4 regions of the Chryseobacterium sp. 'Rf worker isolate 10' genome follow, and region 1 is predicted to be linked to each of the others. Evidence: riboswitches for the same ligand, from Rfam matches in the RefSeq annotation. Region 1 holds a riboswitch; each other region holds the start of a gene.

Region 1 (5,838 bases):
AATCAAATATTTACGATCCTGTTTTTTTATTTGTCATTCTGACTTATATCAGTATATTTAAACCGTCTTTAACAAATAATTAATATTATTTTTGTTGAAGTCAATAAAGAAATAGAAAATATAAGTAAAATGAAACACACTAAAATCATCCAGGATTTAGAGAAATTAGGGATTAAAGGAAACTATGAAGTAGTGTATAATCCTTCTTATGAAGAATTATATCAGGCTGAAGTTTCTCCTGAAAATCAGGGGTTTGAGCAAGCTGAGCTTACGGGATCTGGCGCAGTATCAGTAAAAACGGGAATTTTCACAGGTCGTTCACCTAAAGACAGATATATTGTTCAGGATGATGTTACAAGAGATACAATTTTCTGGGATGGTAAAGTAAATTTGCCTACAACAGCAGAAATTTTCGGTTCTTGTAAAGAACTAGTGATGAACCAGCTTTCTGAAGCTAAGAAGATTTACGTAGTAGATGCATTTTGTGGTACAAATGCAGATACAAGACTTAAAGTAAGATTTATCGTTGAAGTAGCATGGCAGGCACATTTCGTGACAAACATGTTTATTCGTCCTTCTCACTACGAACTGGAAAACTTCGGTGAGCCGGATTTCACGGTAATCAACGGATCAAAAACTATCAACCCGAACTGGGAAGCACAAGGATTAAACTCTGAAAACTTCATCATGTTCAATCTTACGGAAAAACTACAGATCATCGGAGGTACTTGGTACGGAGGTGAAATGAAAAAAGGGATGTTTGCTATGATGAACTATTACCTTCCATTAAAAGGTATGGCTTCCATGCACTGTTCTGCAAACGTAGGTGAAAAAGGTGATGTTGCTTTATTCTTCGGTCTTTCAGGAACAGGTAAAACTACTTTATCAGCAGATCCTAAAAGATACCTTATCGGTGACGATGAGCACGGATGGGACAACAACGGAGTATTCAACTATGAAGGTGGATGCTACGCTAAAGTAATTGACTTATCAGAAGAAAAAGAACCGGATATTTTCAGAGCCATCAAAAGAGATGCACTTCTTGAAAACGTTGTTGTAAACAATGGAGTAGCAGATTATACTGACGGATCTATCACAGAAAATACAAGAGTTTCTTATCCAATCTATCATATCAACAAAATTGTACTGCCTTCTAAAGCAGGTCATGCTAAGAAGATTGTATATCTTTCTGCAGATGCATTCGGAGTACTTCCTCCGGTTTCCATTCTGAATGAAGATCAGGCTCAATATCACTTCCTTTGCGGTTATACTTCAAAATTAGCCGGAACTGAAAGAGGAATTACTGAACCTCAGCCATCTTTCTCACCGGCATTTGGTGAAGCATTCCTTACATTACACCCAACAATGTATTCTAAAACATTGATCGGTAAAATGCAGGAACATGGAGCTAAAGCATATTTAGTGAATACAGGTTGGAACGGTACTGGAAACAGAATCTCTCTGAAAGATACAAGAGCAATTATCGATGCAATCATTGATGGATCTATTGATAATGCACCTAAAACTCAGGTTCCGATTATGAATCTTGAGATCCCTACAGAATTGCCAAACGTTTCTACAGGTATTTTAGATCCTAGAGATACGTATGAAAATGCTTCAGACTGGGAAGAAAAAGCAAAAGATCTTGCTTCAAGATACATCAAAAACTTTGAGCAGTACTGTGATACTGAAGAAGGTAAGAAATTAGTGGCTTCAGGACCTCAATTGCAGGAACAAACTATCTAATAGTTACCCATCAACATACAAAAAGCCTCATCAATGATGAGGCTTTTTTATTAATATTTTTGACAGTTTTCAATCAATTCATTCTGTTCATCAAGTTTTAAGACTGTTGATTTGATGGATTCTTCAGTCAGATATTTTATGATCATAAAATGTTTTGAAGAAAAGTAAGATTCTTCGTCCAATATTTTATCTAAACACTTTGGAGTAGTGAAAGTCATCCAATATTTTGCTTTGTTGGAAAACGTAATAGTTACTTCTATGGCATCAGATTCAATATTTTTTATTGGATCATCTATGTTGATAGAAATTATCTCCGGTTCATTGCGTGCGCTAAAATAAAATTGTGAATACCATCTCAGTCTTCCTTCATCATTCTGAACCTTTACATCTTCAGTATTTATTTCTTCAATAATATAAGATTTTCTTTTCGTTAGTTGCCCGGAATATACCCCAATGCCAGTGCAGTAAATCTTGTCCTTTATCTTCATAAATTATGTTCTAATTATCCACATACATCTGTGAAAATCTGTGGGGAAATAAGCAACTGAATTATTTTAAACTCAATAAAGCCAATCTATACCCGTCCATTCCAAAACCAGATAAAACTGCATCAGTGTTAGCTGCTGTTACTGATTTCTGTCTGAATTCTTCCCTTTTGTAAATATTGCTGATGTGTACTTCTACTTTTGGCTTGCGGATATTTTTCAAACAATCAGCAATAGCATAAGAATAATGGGTAAAAGCTCCCGGATTAATCACTACTGCTTCAAAATCATCCTCTTGAAGTCTGTTGATAAGCTCCCCTTCAATATTAGACTGATAATATTTTAATTCGTGAGCCTGAAACTCAGATTGTAAATTTTCCAAATAGCTTTCCATAGAAACAGTTCCATAGATTTCCGGTTCTCTGGTGCCTAGCAGGTTAAGGTTAGGGCCGTTGATGATCAAAACTTTCATAGTATAAAATTAAAAACTTTTTTTAATTAATGATCAATAATTTCTGCACAGATTAATCTCTGTGTAATTAAATTATTGATAATGATATTTGTCATGTGTGAGAAAATGATAAGGTGTGTAACTCTTTATTTTAATGGGTTTTATTAAAAAATTACGTTAATTTTTGAAAATTTATCATGAAAAATAAATAAGTCTACTTGTTTTGTAGACTAAAAGTTTTTAGCTTTGCAACCATATTTCGATCGGCTTATAAAGAAAGACGGAGGGAACTGACCCTGTGAAGTCTTAACAACCTACCCATGGGGCAAGGTGTTACATTCAGCCTTTTAGGGAAAAATAAGCATTTGGTTTATCGTATTTATCGATGCCCTTTGCTGACTTTTCTGCAAAGGGCAATATTTTAATATATGATAAATAAAATTGATTATGATTAGCAAAAATTTATTCAATTCTAAAGCTTGGATACCTCCTGTTGCTGCATTTTTCTTTGGGATTACCAGTGCAAATGCGCAAAATTCTAAGCCGAAAAAAGATAGCCTTCATGAAAAGGAGATTGATGAAGTGGTGGTGGTGGCTTACGGAAAAGCTAAAAGAAACAGTTATACCGGTTCCGTAGCTACTATTTCAAGTGATAAGATTAATAACAGACCTGTAACCAATATTACAAAAGCATTAGAAGGCCAGGTTGCCGGAATTCAAACAACGAGTGCATCGGGGCAGCCAGGAGCTGTTTCTACCATTCGAATCAGAGGAATTGGTTCCATCAGTGCTTCCAGTGATCCGTTATATGTAGTAGACGGAATTCCTTTTGACGGAAACCTGAACTCTATCAGCCCGAGCGATATTGAATCCATCAGTGTTCTGAAAGATGCTACAGCAAGTGCTTTGTATGGTTCAAGAGGAGCCAACGGAATTATCATTATTACTACAAAATCAGGTAAAAAAGGAGAAGCTAAAGTCAATTTTAATATCAGTCAGGGATTCTCCGGAAGAGCAGTGAAAGACTATGAACAGGTTAATACAGACCAATATTTCCAATTATACTGGGAAGCATTGAGAAATGGATATCAGTCTGGGAAAGTGAATGCTCAGCAAGCTGCTCAGATGGCAACAGACAACCTTGTTTCTTCACTGGGGATCAACCCATATGGAACAGGTTATCCAAAACCGGTAGGAACAGATGGTAAATTGTTGCCGGGAGCTTCACCACTTTGGAATGACGACTGGAGAGATATTTTACAGAGAGTAGCTTCAAGAAATCAGGTAGATCTTGATATCAGCGGAGGAAGTGAGAAAAGTAATTATTTCTTCTCTCTGGGCTATCTGGATGATAAAGGAATGGCGATTGAATCAGGATATAAAAGATACAATACCCGATTAAAAATCAATTCTGAAGTCAAAAAATGGCTGAATGTAGGAGTGAATTTAAATTATACAAACAGTATTCAGCAGGCTCCGACTTCTTCGGATTCGAAAGCGAGTAATATCATCAATGCAGCAAGATTTATTCCTTCATTTTATCCTTATTATGAAAGAAATCCGGACGGAACGTATATTTTAGGTGCTGATGGAAATCCAATTTATGATTTTGGAAAATACAGACCTACAAATGCCCTTCAGAATCAGAATGCTGCTGCAACACTGCCTTTAGATAAAAATGATAATAAAGAAGATAACTTCTCAGGAAAAGGTTTCATGGAATTTACTTTCTTACCGGAGTTGAAATTCAAGACAAGTTTCTCTGTTGATTTGGTGAATTATAACGGTCATTATTATTCAAATCCATTACTGGGGCAAGGTGCAGAGACGGGAGGCTCTGTGACTAAAACAAATACCAGAACACTTTCTTATACCACCAGTAATATTCTTACGTATGATAAGAAATTTGGAAAACATCATATCAATGCTTTGGCAGGACATGAATTCTATAAATACGATTATCAGACGATTTCCGGGACAAGAAGCCAGTTTTCACTGCCTTATTACTATGAGCCGGATGCAGCTTCTCTGTTGGGAAGCTTCAGTGGAAACAGTAATAAATTAAGCTTATTAAGTTTCCTTGGAAAAGTAGAATATGACTACAATAATACCTATTTCCTGTCAGCTTCAGGACGAGCAGACAGTTCTTCAAGATTTGAAAAAGATAACAGATGGGGGAGATTCTGGTCAGTAGGAGGTTCATGGAAGATTTCGAATGAGGAATTTATTAAGAGCCTGAATGTCTTCAATCAGTTGACATTACGTGCCAGCTATGGAGGTCAGGGGAATGACAAATTGCTTCGACCAAACGGACAGCCACTTTATTATGCATATCAGGAGTTGTACAGATTTATCAGTCTTGGCGGAGAACCGGGAACAACACTGGAAAAAACGTCTACTAATAATGTGAAATGGGAAACCAACCTTAATTTAAATGTAGGATTGGAGTTCGCTGTTCTGAATAACAGGATTAAAGGAAATATCGAATATTTCAAAAGACAAAGCCAGGATCTTCTGTTTAATATGCCTGTTGCACCATCATTGGGAATCAGTGATTATCCTGCGAATATCGGAACCATTCAGAATACAGGGTTTGAGTTTTCATTATTCACAACACCGATTAAAACTGATGATTTCCAATGGAATGTGGATGTTAACCTAAGTACTTTAAATAATAAAGTAACCAAGTTACCTGCGGGTTCTCTTGTTGTTGGGACAAAATTATTAACAGTAGGAGGGTCTGTATATGACTTCTTTATTCCGGAGTGGGCTGGAGTAGATCCAAGCAATGGAAAACCACTGTGGAAAACGGTTACTACAGATGTCAGCGGAAATTCAGTAGAAGGAACTACTTCAGAGTATTCAAAAGCTACAAAACTGTTGCAGGGTTCTGCATTACCTAAGCTGACAGGAGGAATCAGTACCAGTATCAATTACAAGAATTTCGATTTTTCAGGATTACTGACATTCAAAATCGGGGGTAAAATTCTGGATAATGACTATACTTCCATCATGCATAACGGAAGTGCCGGAGGACGTGCATGGAGTGCTGAAATGCTGAACAGATGGACTCCGGACAATCCTAATACAGATGTTCCGGGGTTGAGTACCACAACGAATAACTGGACGTCAACATCTTCGAGATTCTTATATTCA
Region 2 (5,838 bases), 160 kb from region 1:
GATGATGCAAAACCTTTTAAATCGATTAACGTTAAGTTCCTTTTAGAAGGAGAAATTGATCCTAAAAAGGCACAGAAAGCAGCAGAACTTTCTTTTGAAAAATACTGTTCCGTATCAAAAACGTTGGAACCGAATGTAGAAATCGGATACGAAGTATATGTGAACGGAGAAAAAATTTAATCTCTCATTTAAAAAAATAGAAAAAGCCGGATGATTCATCCGGCTTTTTTATTGCTCATTACCTATTACTCATTGTTGATTAAAAGGTAAGTCTTGGTTTTATCAGTTTCGCTACAGTAGCAGTCCATCCTGTTTGGTGAGATGCACCTACACCACGGCCGTTGTCTCCATGGAAATATTCAAAGAAGGTAATGTAATCTCTGAAATGTTCATCGTAATTGAACTTGGGATTACCACCATTAAAGGCTCTTTGCCCATGTTCATCCTTTAAAAACAGGGAACAAAGTCTTTTGCTGATATTTTGAGCCACTTCATCAAGATTTCTTTTATCACCGCTTCCCGTTGGGAATTCTACTTTTAAACTGTTTCCATAATAAAAATGGAAGCGTTGCAGACTTTCTACAATCAGAAAGTTGATAGGAAACCATATGGGTCCGCGCCAGTTGCTGTTTCCTCCGAACATTCGGCTGTCACTTTCTGCAGGTGTGTAGTATACTATATTTTCTTTTCCGTGCACTGAGAAGACAAAAGGATTTTCCTCGTATACCTTAGACATAGCACGGATTCCGTAAGAACTCAGGAACTCATTTTCATCAAGCATTCTGGTCAGAACCTTTGTTAGTCTGTTTTTACGCAGGATGCTCATCAGGTGTTTTCGGCCTTGCCCTTCCTCGTCCCAATGGGAAACAAGTTTGGTGAGTTCCGGTTTATTTTTTAAGATCCATTCCATTCTGCTTCTGAAATTAGGCATCTTTTCCAGTAAATGATGATCCACAATCTCAACGGCAAACATAGGAATCAAACCTACAATACTTCTTAGTTTTAAAGAGACGCTGTCTCCGTTTCCAAGCTGTAGTACATCATAAAAGAATCCGTCTTCCTCATTCCAGAGACCTTTCGTTCCTTCCCCCAGATTTTCCATCGCTTCAGCAATATAAAGGTAATGCTCAAAAAACTTGATCGCCATATCTTCATAGACCTGGTAATATTGGGCAAGTTCCATCGCAATACGCATCATATTCAGTGCATACATTGCCATCCAGCTTGTTCCGTCTGCCTGTTCAAGGTGCTGGCCGTCCTTTAGTTCCATATTTCGGTCAAAAGCTCCGATATTATCGAGACCAAGAAAACCTCCTCCAAAGATGTTTTTCCCGTTTTTATCCTTTCGGTTCACCCACCACGTGAAATTAAGAAGCAGTTTCTGAAATACTTTCTCTAAGAATAATAAATCCGGTTTTCCGTTATTTTTTTCATCAATTTTAAAAACACGGAAGCATGACCACGCATGTACGGGCGGATTCACGTCACTCATATTCCATTCATAGGCAGGAAGCTGGCCGTTAGGATGCATATACCATTCTTTCGTAAGTAACAGAAGCTGTCCTTTAGCAAATTCTGCATCGATGATAGAAAAAGGAACACAGTGAAATGCCAGATCCCACGTAGCATACCATGGATATTCCCATTTGTCAGGCATGGAAATAATATCCTTATTGTGGAGATGATTCCATTCTGTATTTCTTACATATTCGTTGAAATTTCTTGGGGCTTCAAAGTTGGGATCACCTTTCAGCCATTTTCCGATATTATAATGATAGAACTGTTTATTCCAAAGCAGTCCTGCAAAAGCCTGCCTCTGGACATTTCTTTCATCTTCGTTTACGGTGTCATTCTGAACTTCTTTATAAAAATCCTCAGCTTCAGCCTGCCGAGTATTGAAAATTTCATCAAAGTTTTCAAAAGGTTCATCTGTCCCCTCAGGACATAATCTGAATTCAAAAACTTTTGATTCTCCTGCTCCAATAACTTCGTCAATCAGTAAAGAAGCTTTTGTACCTCTTTTTTCGGGATTTACTGTATCTGTTTTATGAATAATGAAATCATTGATTCCATCTTTGAAATAGGTGTTTTCACTTCTGGGAGCTCCGTAAAGCTTAGAAGTATTGGTTTCATTATCACAGAATAGACTTTGTGCATTTGAGTTTCTGGAATACAGTTTCTTGATAGAAATACTGTCGTGAGCAATGTTTATACTTCCATCATGAGAAGCATTGAGTTCTCCTTTATAAGTATTATATCCCCATTTCCAGTTGTTTCTGAACCATACAGTAGGAGCTACCAGAATAGGAGCTTCATGCTGGCTTCGGTTGCAGATCGTTACTCTGGCAAAAATATCATTGTGATCGGCTTTGCAATATTCAATGAAAATATCAAAATATTCATCATTATCGAAAATTCCGGTATCGAAAATTTCATATTCCGGTTCCTTTTTACTGCGTCTCCCGTTTTCTGCAATAAGGTCATCGTAAGGAAATTCGTTGATTGGATATTTGTAAACCATTTTCATATAGCTATGAGTAGGTGTATTATCCAGATAATAAAAGATTTCTTTGATGTCTTCCCCATGATTCCCCTGGGGGTTGCTCAATCCGAAGAACCTTTCTTTTATCATTTTGTCTTTCTTGTTCCAAAACGAAAACGAAAAACAAAAAATCTGCTTTACATCAGAAATTCCGGCAATACCTTCTTCACCCCAGCGGTAGGCATAGCTTTCGGCATTATTATGATTGGTAAAATTCCAGGCATTCCCGTTCGGGCTATAATCTTCGCGTACATTTCCCCACTGCCGGTTGCTTACATAAGGTCCCCAGTTTTTCCATTTGGTATCTTGTAATCTTTCTTTTTCAGCGGTCATATCTCATCATTTTTCCCCACGAAGTTAGTTTTTTTGAGGAGCAATTCCAATTTTTTTCATCTGAATAATTATTAATATAGTCTTGAAATACTTGTATTTAAGGGCTTTTTTGAATATTAAAATAATTTTTTTTTGAAATTAAAAGAAAAGAACTACCTTTGCATCATTCGTTCATTCAAATATTGAAAATGTTATCAAGAAAGGTTGAGGGATTAGACCCTATGAAACCTTAGCAACCCTTTGCGCAAGCAAAGAAGGTGCTACGTTCTACCAAAGTATTTTGGACAGATAACTCACTGAAGTTCTTTTTCAGCCATTTCCTGTGGCATTTTCAATTGTATTAAAATTTAATAGAATTGAAAACAGAATTAAACTATATTAATCTTTCGTATCAAACTTATTCCCAAAAGGAATACCATATCCCGTTAAGCTATCAGCTTTTTGGGAAAGATCTGTTTACAGCCCCTATCATTTTAATCAATCATGCTCTTACCGGAAATTCCAATGTATCCGGAGATAATGGCTGGTGGAAACAGTTGGTAGGAGAAAATCAGATTGTAGATACCGATAAATATACTGTTCTGTGCTTTAATATACCCGGAAACGGATATGACGATTTTTTAATTGAAGACTATGAAGACTTCACTCCTTCGGATATCGCAGCGATATTTCTGAAAGGGCTTGAAGCTTTACATATAAAAAATTTATATGCCATTATCGGAGGCTCTTTGGGAGGAGGGATTGCCTGGGAAATGCTTGCCAAGCAGCCGGATCTCGCAGAAATATTTATTCCTATAGCATGTGATTACAGAACGCACGACTGGCTTCATGCACAGTGTCTGGTTCAGAAATTTTTATTGAATGATAAAAAGGAACCATTACAGAAAGCAAGAATTCACGCCATGTTGTGTTACAGAACTCCACAGTCACTCAACGATAGATTTCAAAACCAATATAATCAGGACAAACAACGCCTGGAATCAGAAGACTGGTTGGTTTATCATGGCAATGCGATAAACGAAAGGTTTAGTTTAAAAGCATACAAGCTGATGAATCATCTCTTGATGAATATCAATGCTAATGAAATAGCACTGGAGAACATACAGGCACGAATGCACATGATCTCAGTAGATACAGACTTATTCTTCCCGGCTTCTGAAATCCGAATGTGTTTTGAAAACTTACAAGAGAAAAATAAGGATGTTTCTTATCACGAGATCCAATCTATACACGGGCATGATGCCTTCCTAATGGAATATCAACAATTAAATAATATCATTAAAAACATTTTACAGAAGTAATGAAAAATGCTAACGAAATAAAATTTTTGAAGAACAGATCAATCATCAAATTTGAAGGTGAAGATTTCCTGGGAGAAATCGGGATTGATGGACGAATTTTTAAAGCGCTTACTTTAGCGCGTATCAGTGTAGGAGTAATCTCTCAGCAGGCCATAGAAAACGGAATTTCTATCCTGGTTCAGGAAATTGATGCAGAAAAAGCAGTAGCCTGTCTTATTGATGAGTTCGAAGCAGAAAGAAAATCTGGAAAAGTTTCTCAAATCTATAGTATCAATAATGTTTCTGTAATCGGTTTTGTAGCAGAAGATTTCAATAAAGTCTTTGCAGAACTGGCAAGAAACAATGTTTTCCCATTGCTTTTGAATCAGGTAGCAGGAGAAAACAGAGTCAACATCGTAGTGACTTCCTCACAGGATGAAAAAACGAGAAACATTATAGAATCTGAAATTTTCAAAAAACCAAAGACAGTTCATCTGGCAATCATTGGTCATGGAAACGTAGGAAAGACATTGATACAACAGGTCTTGGAATCTGCAGAAGAAATTAAAAAGCGTAAAAAAATAGACCTTAAAGTAGTTGCAGTAGCTAATTCAAAGAAAATTGCCTTCAACAAAAAAGGATTTGATGCCAATTGGGGGGAAGAGGTTTTGACAGCAGAACATCCATCGAATGTAGAAGAACTGATTAATTTCTCCAATGAAAATCAATTGGAGAATCTAATTGTTGTGGATAATACAGCAAGCAAAGATTTTGTAAAAAACTATCATGCTTTAGCAGAAAATGGATTCGATCTTGTTTCTTCCAACAAAATTTTCAATACCCTTCCGATAGAAGAATACAGAAAACTAAGATATACGTTGAGTAAAAATAACAGACGTTATCTGTATGAAACCAATGTTGGTGCAGGTTTACCGTTAATTGATACCATTAAATTATTACACCTTTCAGGAGAAAATATCACAAGAATCAAAGGAGTGTTCTCCGGAACCTTGAGTTATGTTTTCAATAATTTTTCTTTGAGAGACGATAAATTCTCAACCATTATCAATGAAGCTTTGGAAAAAGGATACACAGAACCGGATCCAAGAGAAGACTTATCTGGAAATGATGTAGCAAGAAAATTATTGATCCTGGCAAGAGAATTAGACTTAATCAACGAATTCGGAGATATCAATATTCAAAATCTGGTTCCGGAAAGCTTACTTGAGGTTTCGAAATCAGAATTCCTGTCAAGACTGGAAGAGCTGGACGAAGAGTATCAGAAAATAAAAGAAAATCAGGAACCCGGACATGTATTGAGGTATGTAGGTGATCTACACGGTGATTTACAGAAAGATAAAGGCGAACTGGATGTAAAACTGATTTCTGTTCCTGCAACTTCAGCATTAGGACAGTTGAAAGGTTCAGATTCAATCTTTGAAATTTATACAGAAAGCTATGGTGAAAACCCAATCGTGATTATGGGAGCCGGAGCCGGAGCACAGGTGACAGCAAGAGGTGTATTCGGAGATATTTTAAGAGTAAGTGAAACGAAATAATACTTAATATAACAGTGTAGTCATTACTGCAATTGTCATTCTGAGCATAGCGAAGAATCTGATGATTACACTGTTAAATTGACAAATTAAAACTATATGGAAAATTTTGAAACATCAGCAATAA
Region 3 (5,838 bases), on a different contig from region 1:
CTCTATTCGGTTCTGAAAAATAATTATCAATCTGGCTTACCAATTTAGGCGAAGCATGAATATCTCCGATTCTTTTGGTTTGATTAAAGTTAATTCCCAGATTATTCTCTAAGGAAACTCCCGATGAAATTTTCGAGTTCTGAGAAATGGTAATATCCAACCCCTTTGTCTGAGAATCTACTGCATTCGCAAAGAAGTTAGCAGCACTAGCCCTTGCCAGATCAAAAGCGTCCTGAAGAACTGCCTGATCTGAACCTGGAGTAAAATTACCGTCAGGACGATAGAAAAGGTCTGTAAGCACTACTCTATCTTTAATCTTTATTAAATAAGCATCTGCTGTGAAAGTCAGGCTTAATGTTGGAATCTTCCATGTAATTCCTGTGCTGTAGGATTGTGAAGTTTCTTGTTTTAATTTCGGAATACCCAATGCCTGTGCTGCTTCAGAATTATTCCTGAAAGTACCTACCTGTGTAGTTTTTCCCTGCTGAATCAGTGTAGAAGTAGAACTATAATAGATTTGAGCTAAAGAAGGTGCTCTAAATCCTGTAGAAACAGCTCCTCTCCAGTTTAGATTGGGAGCCAGTTTTACATTGGTTGCTACCTTATAATTGAATGTAGATCCAAAGTCTGAATAATTCTCATATCGCAAAGCTCCTTCCAACAGCCATCCATCAGTAACTTCCAGTTCTGCATCAGCATAAGCAGCAACACTGTTTCTGTTTCCGGAAACGGCATTTTCCGGACTAAAGCCTGGAAAAACCTGTGCTCCGGCCGGTCTTATACTTCCGAAGAAATCGGTTACTTTTTCATTTTCAGGGGTTTTGGCAGTTACCACACGTCCATAAATATCATAAGAAGCATAGGAGTTTTCTTTTCCTGCATTTACTTTATAATTTTCGTGTCGGTATTCAGCTCCGAAAGCAATGTTCAATCCTTTCAGGACATCATATTTTTTGGAGAAGTCAAGATTGACAGTATTTTGTGAAAACTCAGATCCTCCGGCATCAAAAGTTCTTGGAGAATTATCTGTAAGTGAGGCATTAAATGTATTGACAACTCCAAAACCAAAGGTATTTTTCCCAAATGTATTACTGAAATCTACATTCCAGCCATTCCATTTTCCTTTAATTCCAGCAGCAAGAGAATAATCATTTACGGCTGCTTCAATCTGAGGGAGATATCCATTGGGAGTAACTGCATTGATGTTTCTCTCCGTATTTGGGAGTCTGTAAAATCCTCCGGCATTTCCAAGACGGTAGCTATAACCACCAAATGAGTACACTTTCCAATCATCATTCACAGGAATTTCAGAATTGAAGAAGAGCTGCCCCGATTGTAGCTTAGACTGTCCGGCTCTCAGGCTGAAATCTTTTCTTTCCAATCCTCTGTAATTAAGTTCCTGAGATGTAAAATCTTTACCCAATATTTTTTGAAGATCAGAAATACTGTTTGCTCCTGAGATCTGAGATTGAAAATCAGTTCCAAAATAACCAACCTTAGTCGCATATTGTTTAACCGTATTGATAATCTGCTGAGCATTGGAAGTGTTGGTAATATTTTTATACAAACCATCAATATTAACTCCATCCTGCAATGCTCTGTAATTAATGGCATTATAAGCATTGAAAATATCTCCTTCCCTTACTCCCGCTCTGGAATAAGGATCACGGTATTGCGCAGAACCTGTCACGTTAATAAATCCGGATTTTCCTATTTTAGCTCCATAATTAAGATCTACAGAAATAGTCTGTCCGTCAACTCCTCCTGAGAAATTATTAGCAACAGGCGAAGCATATCCACCGAGAAATACCTGTCCGGAAAGTCCTAATCTTTTTTTCAATCCCAGGTTAACGACTCCTGCAATGGCATCAGAACCATATTGAGCAGAAGCTCCGTCTCTTAAAACCTCAATTTTTTCCAAAGCAAAAGCCGGAATAGCATTAAGGTCGGTTCCCACAGATCCTCTTCCCGGTGTAAGGGTAACATTGATTAATGAAGACTGATATCTTCTTTTCCCATTAAGCAAAACTAAAACCTGATCAGGACCTAATCCTCTTAAAAGAGCAGGATCTACAAAGTCAGTTCCATCATTAACCGTGTGTGATGTGGATGAAAATGAAGGTACAATATAATTTAAAGCCTGACTGATATTGTTAGTGGGGCTTTGTTTTAAAATTTTCGATATGTTAATGATATCTACCGGAACGGGCGTATCCGTTAATGATCTTCCTGAACCTCTTGATCCAAGAATAACCACATCATCTATTTTTTTTGATTGTACAGTATCCGTCTGCGCGTAATAAAATGTAGAGATAAGCGCGATAGAAGGAACAAAGATTCTTTTTTTGAAATTATGCATGTTGATTGTTGTTTACTTTTTGTTGTTAAATTATTTTTGAGCAATACAAATCCTGTAGCCCTAAATTGTAAGGTTACCAGAGATGCTCGAAATGTTTGTATTATTTTTTAGAAATAGAAAATGCTAGAAGCAACAACACATGCGCATATAGAAATGGCATGAAAACATATCAGAATAATGAAGATTCTCTTCATGATCTGAGGAATAAAAAATAACTGATGTAAGGTGATTTCCCTTGTCTTTAAACATTGATTTTAACTTTAAAACAAAAATTCAAGATGGGGGAATGATAGAAATGATAAACATTTTTTCCGGAAGATCCGGCTTATCGATTGCAGCACCTTGCTTGTTTTTGCAGGTTGCTATCCCATCTAGAGATTCTTGATAATTACTTGGCAAAGATATAATTATTTCGGAAATAAAAAAAATTTCAGCTTAATTTTTCGATTTTCACAATTTTAGCGTAACAAATGATCTTTTTCAGCGTCTAACCGGATATCAGTAAAAACATTATGAAAAAAACGATTTTCGCATTATCCTTGTTAAGCTCCGTCTTTGTTTTCTCGCAGGAAAAAAATAATAAGCCTCAGGAAAAACAAATTGAAGGGGTAGTTATTACCAAAACTAAAAAAGCCGTTGAACAAAAAGCAGACCGTACTATTTTTGACTTTTCTGAACAGCCTCAGCTGAATAACGGAAATGTTTTGGAGGGAATAAAAAAACTTCCGGGACTTGTATCTACCGATATCGCAGGAATGATGTATCAGGGAAAAATGCTTGAAGTGTATCTGAATGGAAGACCTTTGAACATCACTTCCAATGAATTAAACTCCTTCCTTGAAGGAATGCCTGCCAACTCTGTAGAAAGAATTGAGGTAATCACTCAGCCCGGCGCTGAATTTCCGGCTACTTCCGGAGGAGCAATCATGAATATTATTACCAATAAAAACGCCAATAAATATTTAACAGCAACTTATTCCGGGAATTATTCTTTCACGAATTATGATAAATACAGAAACAGAACGACCAATTCTGTTAATTTAAATGCAAGAAATAAGTATTTCGGATGGCAATTGAATGTGGGACAAAACTATCGTGAAAGTATGTTGAACGGCCAGCAGGATGAGCTTTTAACGAGTCATACTGACAGATACGGACGCGGATATTTTGCAAAATCAGGATTAACTTTTGATTTGGGTCAGGACAGACTATTATTAAACTACGATATTTATCACAACAATAATGACAATTATACTTTAAGTAACGGTCATGGAGATTTGCCTTTCCAGAATAATCCAAAAGATTTAAGAGAAGCTTTTTATACATCTTCGGATGTTGCCCATACCAACAGCCTGAGACAGGAAGCTGTTGTAACGTATCAAAAGCGTTTTGCTGACAAATCTCAAAAACTGGACTTCCAGTTGGGTTATACAAGATCAGACAGTAAATTTGCACAGGATAACTTCTTTCAGAACGGTAATTTTGCTGCCACCCCTTATTTACCTATTAACAGCCCTACAAATGGTTTAAAAGATATTCTGAACAATAAATCGGTGATGAATATTGCCAATTTCAAAGTAGATTATGCTCAGCCTATCAAACTTCTTGATGGTGGGAAAGTAAGCTTTGGAGGATTGTATGAAAAACAGGATTATGATACACAAAGTTTTGGGTTAACCAATCTTGAATATCAGAGACAGACAGCTTCTACTTATTTGGAGTTTCAGGCAAAATTGAAAAAGTTCGACTTCACTTTGGGATCCCGTGCTGAAAATTATGATATTTCCGGGGTAACAAGATATTTCGACAAAGATGCTAAACTGGTAGAGGCTAATTTGATTCCTTTCAACAAGTTTAAGCTTTTCCCGAACGCGAGTGTACAGTATAACATGATGAATCAGGTTTATATTGCAGCGAATTACAACAGAAAAATCAGTTTACCAAGTATTTCTGCCCTGAACCCGAATAACGTAACGTTCTCCGGGCCAAGTACAGAAGTAAATGGTAACCCGAATCTACAGCCTACTATTTTTGATAACTATGAATTGAAAATTTCCGCTTTTGATTACGCATTTATTGGATATAGCGTAAGTTCAGCAAGCAATCAGGTGGCACAGATTATCAGAAAAGACGGAAGAAAACTTTACAACGAGCAGGTGAATATTTCGAATATGAAAATTCACAACTTCAACGTGGGATTACCGGTTCCTTTTATGATTTTCAGCAAGCCATTGAGCGAAATCATGAAGTTTGATTTCAATCCTGATAAAATTAACTTCATGTATTTATATGCTGGTTATCAGAAACATGAAATCGACAATCTGAATAATAAAGGGTTCTGGATTTTCAATATTATGACTCAGATTCTTTTGCCTAAAGATATCAAAATGACAGCCAATTACAGCTATCTGACTCCAAAGGCAGGATATTTCTACTTCACGGCAGAGAAACCGTTCAACAACTCTCTGGATATTACGCTGACGAAGAAGTTTATGAACAACCGTCTTACACTTTCTGTTTTTGCGAATGATATTTTCAACGGACAGATGATGCAGGTACGCTCTAATCCGCCATCAGGAACTCCAGTGTTGATCAGCAGTAAATATGATACGAGAAATTTCGGATTTTCCATCAACTATAAAATTCCAACAAGAAATAAACTGGCAAAAGAGGATCCGAACATCCTGAACCAGACTAAAAAAGAAGATAACGGAGGTGTGATGCAGCAGGCACAATAATCCTTCTTTGTAATAAAATAAAAATAGGCGGTAAATAATTACCGCCTATTTTTTTTACAGGTAAGTTTTGGCTAAAGCCAATGGATGGTTTTATAAAAGTAAAACGGGCTAAAGCCCGTTCCTATTGATATATTGCAGTGTATAATCGCTTCGTATAAAATTTGTAAGGCTTGCGAAAAGCCAAGAATTTAATTCCAGATTTCAAAAGAATATTTTTGTAAAAAAAGGCTTCATTGTTTACATTCAGAAGCCTCTTTCTATTGATATTAAAATGGTGTTATTTGTGAAAAATAGTAGTGATATTACCGTTTATATTTACATCAAAAATCTATCGTCTGAAATCTCCAGTTCAGCGTATCTACCAAAGTCAGCTGATTAACACTCACAGGAAGATTCGTGATAATTTTTAACGCCTGAAGAGCCATCATACTGCCTATCATTCCTGGAAGAGCTCCCAGCACACCAAGGCTGTCACAATCTGGTACATCTTCATCGAAAGGAGGTTCAGGGAAAATATCTCTCAGATTTTTACTTCCTTTATGATTAAACACAGAAACCTGTCCTGAAAACCCTAAAATACTTCCATAAATTAGAGTCTTTTTCAGTTTCACGCAGGTATCATTCACCAGATATCTTGTAGAAAAATTATCTGAACCATCGACAATAACATCATAATGAAAAATGATTTCTTTGGCATTATTTTCATTGAGCTTTTTCTCAATTCCTATCAAGTTAACCTGA
Region 4 (5,838 bases), on a different contig from region 1:
CCGGAAAAATATGGAAAGCATTCGACTTAAAAATTTTTCTGTCTTTTTTCTTCAGGAAGAATACGGTAGAAATAGCCAGACTTGCAAAAAGCTGTAAAATAAAAGCCGTATACACAAAGATTTCTTTAAAACTTCCTGTCAGAATAATAATGGCAGCAATCACTGCATGGGCAAAAATAGCTCTTACCGGAATTCCTTTTTCGTTACCCACTGATAATGGTCTCCAAATGTAGGTATGTTTAGCAAAAGCCTGCGTTAATCTCGAGCCTACCCACAGGTATCCGCTTATGGTTGCAACCAGTTGTAGAGCGATAAAAATATTAACAATTTTTCCAAAAGCGGGGCCCAGCATATTGACGGCAGCTTCTCCCATCACGTCTTCTTTTCCTGCCAATTGGCTCACAGGAGCGTGTTTCAGCATAATATAATTCACTAAAATATAGCTTACCGTCACGAAAACAGTTCCTATAATAAGTGATTTAGGAAGGTTTTTCTGAACATCTTTTATTTCTCCTGCGATATAAGAAGCCGAATTCCAGCCTGTATAGGAATAGGTGACAAAAACAAGAGACGTGGCAAAAGCCGGCAGCATGATCTCATTTTTCCAGCTCTCGCTGAAGTTCAGGCTATTACCAATCTGTGGTGAATCTGACAGTACAACACCAAGAATAATCAGCACAATGATGAAAGCTATCTTTATGAAAGTGAAAAAGTTATGAAACCTGCTGGATGTTTTTAAACTAAATGATAATGCAATCGCAACCAGAAAAATGGCTGCAATCGCAAAACCGTTTCCAAAGGAATAATCAAATACAGAAAGGTATTTTGACATGGCTAATGCTGCCAGTGCCACAGGAGAAGAAAATCCAATGATCAGAGAAACCCAGCTTATCAGATATCCAAAAAGCGGATGATAGGTTTCTTTAAGATAGATAAAATCGCCGCCGTTTCCTTTAAAATGCGAGCCTAATTCGGCATAGCAGAAAGCCCCAAACAAAGCAAGAATTCCTCCGATGCCCCATAGCAGAAAAATACTGTAGGTATTGGTAATATCGGATAACTGGAAGCCCAGGGTTGTAAAAATTCCTGTTCCGATCATATTGGAAACCACGATGGCTGCGGCTGTTTTCCAGCCAATCTGATGTGAGGTAGTACTCATCTAATGATTAAAAATTAAAATTAAGCCTTCCAAAGAAGTAATTCCCCAGTGTTCCCATCTGAACCGGCGCATATTTGAATACTCCATAATATGAATTTTCATAAATCTGGCGATCCGGGAAGACATCAAATACATTGTTAGCTCCTACAGTAAAGTTGATACTTTTTGTAATATCATATCCAACACTGATGTCGGTTACTACTTTCGGAGAAAACTCCTGCACGCTTCCAAATGGATAGCCATCTCTTATTACTTTACCAAAATAGGTATTTCTTACGAGAAAATTGAACTTCCCGATTCCATAATTTAATCCTAATGAAGCTTTTGTTTTGGGTGACAAAGTTTCAATGATATTGATCTGATCCGGACCAAAGAATTCATTTTGTGGAGTTCCTAAGTTTTCCGGAAAATGGAAATCTGTGATTTTTGTTTCTGTATAGTTTCCGGCAAGATTCATATTTAATTTTCCGTTACCGAGAATCCAGTCATAGGAAACGACTACATCTACTCCTTTTGTTTCCGTATCAATGGCATTGGCAAAGAATCTTCCGCTTTCAACCTTAAACTGATCCAGTCTTGGATCGGTAATATTGCTGGTAATCACAATCCTGTTTTTTACCTTTATCCAGTATCCATCTACGGTAATAAATAATCCTTTTACGGGTTTTAAAGTGAATCCTGCACTTCCATTGACAGAAGTTTCCTGTTTGAGTTTATCAAATCCAAGAATTCTCGCTGCATCGCTATCATTTCTGAAAATTCCTTTGGTTACAATTCCGGAACCGGAAGTGGAAATATCGGCATAAGAGTTATTAAAATACTGCTGTTGAAGAGAAGGTGCTCTGAATCCTGTTCCTACCGCTGCTCTTACTGCATAGTTTTTTACAAACTCATATCGCACCGCCAATTTTCCATTCAGCGTATTTCCAAAATCTGAATAATTTTCAAATCTTGCAGCCGCATCAATATTCAGTTTTTTATCTAAATCATAGGAAACATCTGCATACACTGCTGCTGAATGTCTGTCTTTCTTCAATGCATTATTTGGAGAAAACCCAATAAAAGATTGAGATCCGCCCGCACCAAGTACTGTTGATCCTTCTGTGGCAACATTTCCGTTGATGTCATATTGAGTGTAAGATGCTTCATCACCCGCTTTGATCTGGTATTGTTCAAATCTGAATTCTCCTCCAAATGCAATATTGAAACGGTTGATATTTTTGGAAACATCAAGATTAATGGTATTCTGAAGGAAGCTGTGTGCTCCGGCATAAAATCGGGTGGGTGATTTTACCCCCAGTGAAGCATTATTTGTATTGTTTACATTATAATTGAAGGTGTTGCTTCCAAAGGTATTGCTAAGGTCAAAAAACCAGTCATTCACATTATATTTTGCTCCTACGGCGTAAGAAAGATCATAAACCTGAGATTCAAGGCTTGCCTGAAACCCGTTTGGATAAATGGATGAAACAACATTAGACGTTTCGCTCGGAAGTCTTCTGAAGCCAAACCCTTTTCCTTCTTTGATACTGAACCCTCCAAAAGAATAGACTTTAAAATGATCGTTAAAAGGATATTCTGCGTTGAAAAACAGCTGGCCCTGTCTGATTTGTGCATCTCCGATCTGAAAATTAAAATCGTCACGGGTTAATCCTCTTTCTTGAATCTTTGCATCATCTGCCGCTCTTGCTGCTGCAGGATCATCGGCAAATGCATACGCAAAATTATTCCCGAAAATATCGAGGTCGTGATTTTGTGTTCTTGTGGTTTTCCCTCTGTGGCTTAATTGTAATGAAAGATTAATATAACTGTCTTTTTTTCCTAATGAAGTTCCGTAGTTGGCTCCTGCCTGGTAAGTGTCACCGTCGTTTCTTCCGGTTAAGCCGTAAGTAAGGCTGGCTGATGCTCCGGCATTTTTTTTAAGAATAATATTGATTACTCCTGCAATGGCATCAGAACCGTATTGTGCGGCAGCTCCGTCTCTTAAGACTTCAATTCTATCAATTGCAATCACCGGAATGGTGCTCAGATCTGTTCCTACTGAGCCATTTCCTACTGTATTCTGGTAATTTACTAAAGACGTAGAATGCCTTCTTTTTCCGTTAAGCAGCACCAGAACCTGATCAGGTCCCATTCCTCTCAGAGTTACGGGATCAATATGTTCTGTACCATCTGAGGCAGACTGCCTCACTGCATTAAACGATGGAATGACATAGTTCAGGAGATCCTGAGCAGTCATTTGCGGAGAACTTCTCTGGATTTTATCGATATTAATTACATCTACAGGAACTGGAGTCTCCAGCTTTGTTCTTTTGACATTCCGGTTTCCGACGATGATGATATCCTCGATCTGATTTCCCTTTTCCTCACTTTCCTGAGCAGCAACCAGAATTGCTCCAAGCAATAATACAGCTGTACTTAATTTTTTCATTTTTATTCTTGCCAATTAATAATGTGGGTCTGACGGATGTTTCCGCAGATACATAAGATTTCAAGAAATGGAATTCATATAGAGTATTGACTTCACTTATCTCCCCCAAAGGGTTGGAATTAGCACCTTTACACTTCTGGAACCGTGCAGGTTGCTAAGGTTTCACGGGGCCAAATCCCTCCACCTTTCTTGATAAATCTACTGCAAAAGTAGACTATTTTTTTAAATGTACAAAAAAGGCAAACCTGCTATGCTGCAAATTTGCCTTTTTATGATTTTTATGATTTATTTTATTGAACAATCATCTTTTGAATGGCTATTCCTGTATCCGATTTCAGCTGTACCAGATACGTTCCTGCAGGATAACTGATTTTCGCTTCATACGCACCGTTTTCTTTGTTCAGTTTGAATGAATCCAGTCTTTTACCCGTCATATCAAAAATTGAAATTTCTCCGTTTTTCGCTTTGCTGAAAACTAATTTAGCTGTCCCATTTTTTACCGGATTATCTGCAATCTGAAGGGATAATTTGTTGGCTGCATTTGCATCTGCTGTTGACAAAGTACCTGCATAATTTCCAAAAATTCTGAATTCTCCCGGCTGTAAAGTAATCGGAGCCGTTGTGGAAATTACGTTTGAAATACTGTCATCCATCAGATTCTGCCATTGACCTGTGTAAGGGAAATAAGGCACTACATTCTGTACGGATGTAGTATAATTAGCCAATACCACAACATTCTTGGTTCCTGTTGTAATAGCTGTATCATACACGTAAATTCTTGTGATCAGACCATTAGGATCATTCGTAAGGTTATTGGATTCTATACTGTACGTTTTAGATTTAAAAACCGGATAGGTATTTCTGATATTGATGATTTTAGCCCAAGTATCGTAAACAGCCTTTCTGTTGGCATTGGTATCATATCCTAAAGTGAATGCAATTGGTTTCTCATCGGTTCTGCAGCCGCTGTCGATAGTACCGTTTGCACATCTGTTGATGCTGAATTCATATCCTAATTCTCCGAACTGCCAGATCATTTTCGGACCGGGAATAGTGAAGAAGGTGGCACCGAAAGTTTTCATTCTTTCAAGAGCGGTATTCAGGTCTTTCACATTATAACTTCCGTTAGTCGCTCCGTATGCAAGATTTTTAAACATTAATCTTTCTTCATCATGGCTTTCTCCATAGCCTACAGCACTCATATTGGTAAAGCCGTGAAGACTGTGGTTCATACGGTCATAATTGCTGTTTTCCTGATATCCCATTGTATTCTGATTGTAAGGATCGGTCTGCTTATTCCAAAGCATAACGCCTTTTCCTTCTGCTATTCTGTAGTTCGCCCATTGCTGTTCTTCCGCATCTGTTCCAAGGTGTTCGAATATCATGTAAGAGTTCGGGTCCAGAGCCCATTGTCTGTCTGCATAGTGTTTCATGATATCCACTCTGTCCTGCTGATAAGCGTTGGTACAGGCTTCATCGTTTTCAGAACAGCTTTGGGTAAATCCTTTTGTTAGATCCCAACGGAATCCGTCTATGTGATATTCAGTGAGCCATTGCTGAAGACATCTTTCAACGTAATATTGCGTTGAAGGACTCGTGTGGTTAAAATCATTGAATACATTGTATGAATGTTTCGGAACCTGATTAAAGTAAGGATTGTTCGCCGCCACATCGCCATAGCCATCTCCATCCGGATCTACATTCCAAAGTCTTACCAAAGGAGAACGTCCTGTAGCGTGGTTAAATGCTACATCCAGAATCACAGCAATTCCGTTTTGGTGGCACAGATCTACAAATTCTTTGAATTTTTCCGGAGTTCCATAGGCTTTGTCCAATGCATAATGGAAAGAAGTATTGTACCCCCAGGAAAGATTTCCGTCAAATTCCATGATTGGCATTAATTCTATAGCATTGATTTTTAAGTTCTTTAAATAAGTAATTTTATCAATCAATGACTGCCAGTTCTTTTCCTGTGTAAAGTCTCTCAATAATAATTCGTAGACCACCAGATCTTGTTTTGCTGGTCTCTGAAAATTGGTAACCTGCCAGTTATAGGCTGTTTGTCCTGTTTTAAATGTTGAAACTTCAAATCCCTGTCCGGCAGGAAATGCTGGCAGGTTCGGATAAGTAGAGGCCGAAATCCACTGATCATCGTAAGAAGATAAAATTTGCGGTGAATAAGGGTCTGCTACTTTTCTCAAATCATTGGTTCTGTATTGGAAGGTATAGAGCTGTTGAGGGGTTAGTC

The links. Region 1 has a riboswitch for S-adenosylmethionine ahead of LKL37_RS16990 (SusC/RagA family TonB-linked outer membrane protein). Riboswitches for the same ligand answer to the same signal wherever they lie in the genome.
Region 2: another riboswitch for S-adenosylmethionine. It lies ahead of LKL37_RS17775 (alpha/beta fold hydrolase); the one in region 1 lies ahead of LKL37_RS16990 (SusC/RagA family TonB-linked outer membrane protein).
Region 3: another riboswitch for S-adenosylmethionine. It lies ahead of LKL37_RS20260 (TonB-dependent receptor plug domain-containing protein); the one in region 1 lies ahead of LKL37_RS16990 (SusC/RagA family TonB-linked outer membrane protein).
Region 4: another riboswitch for S-adenosylmethionine. It lies ahead of LKL37_RS20605 (TonB-dependent receptor plug domain-containing protein); the one in region 1 lies ahead of LKL37_RS16990 (SusC/RagA family TonB-linked outer membrane protein).

Annotation. Positions count from the first base shown of each region.
Region 1 is NZ_JBOZOF010000003.1:576,110-581,947, forward strand. It holds gene LKL37_RS16970 (GYDIA family GHMP kinase) at 1-2, shown strand, start outside; gene pckA (phosphoenolpyruvate carboxykinase (ATP)) at 130-1,746, shown strand; gene LKL37_RS16980 (hypothetical protein) at 1,797-2,234, opposite strand; gene LKL37_RS16985 (type II 3-dehydroquinate dehydratase) at 2,296-2,703, opposite strand; SAM riboswitch class I at 2,948-3,046, shown strand; gene LKL37_RS16990 (SusC/RagA family TonB-linked outer membrane protein) at 3,130-5,838, shown strand, end outside.
Region 2 is NZ_JBOZOF010000003.1:734,543-740,380, forward strand. It holds gene LKL37_RS17765 (OsmC family protein) at 1-180, shown strand, start outside; gene LKL37_RS17770 (MGH1-like glycoside hydrolase domain-containing protein) at 260-2,875, opposite strand; SAM riboswitch class I at 3,064-3,170, shown strand; gene LKL37_RS17775 (alpha/beta fold hydrolase) at 3,232-4,176, shown strand; gene LKL37_RS17780 (ACT domain-containing protein) at 4,176-5,714, shown strand; gene LKL37_RS17785 (O-succinylhomoserine sulfhydrylase) at 5,811-5,838, shown strand, end outside.
Region 3 is NZ_JBOZOF010000005.1:113,332-119,169, forward strand. It holds gene LKL37_RS20260 (TonB-dependent receptor plug domain-containing protein) at 1-2,359, opposite strand, end outside; SAM-I-IV-variant riboswitch at 2,655-2,752, opposite strand; gene LKL37_RS20265 (outer membrane beta-barrel protein) at 2,872-5,097, shown strand; gene LKL37_RS20270 (HesA/MoeB/ThiF family protein) at 5,418-5,838, opposite strand, start outside.
Region 4 is NZ_JBOZOF010000005.1:185,203-191,040, forward strand. It holds gene LKL37_RS20600 (APC family permease) at 1-1,159, opposite strand, end outside; gene LKL37_RS20605 (TonB-dependent receptor plug domain-containing protein) at 1,167-3,590, opposite strand; SAM riboswitch class I at 3,684-3,789, opposite strand; gene LKL37_RS20610 (alpha-amylase family glycosyl hydrolase) at 3,881-5,838, opposite strand, start outside.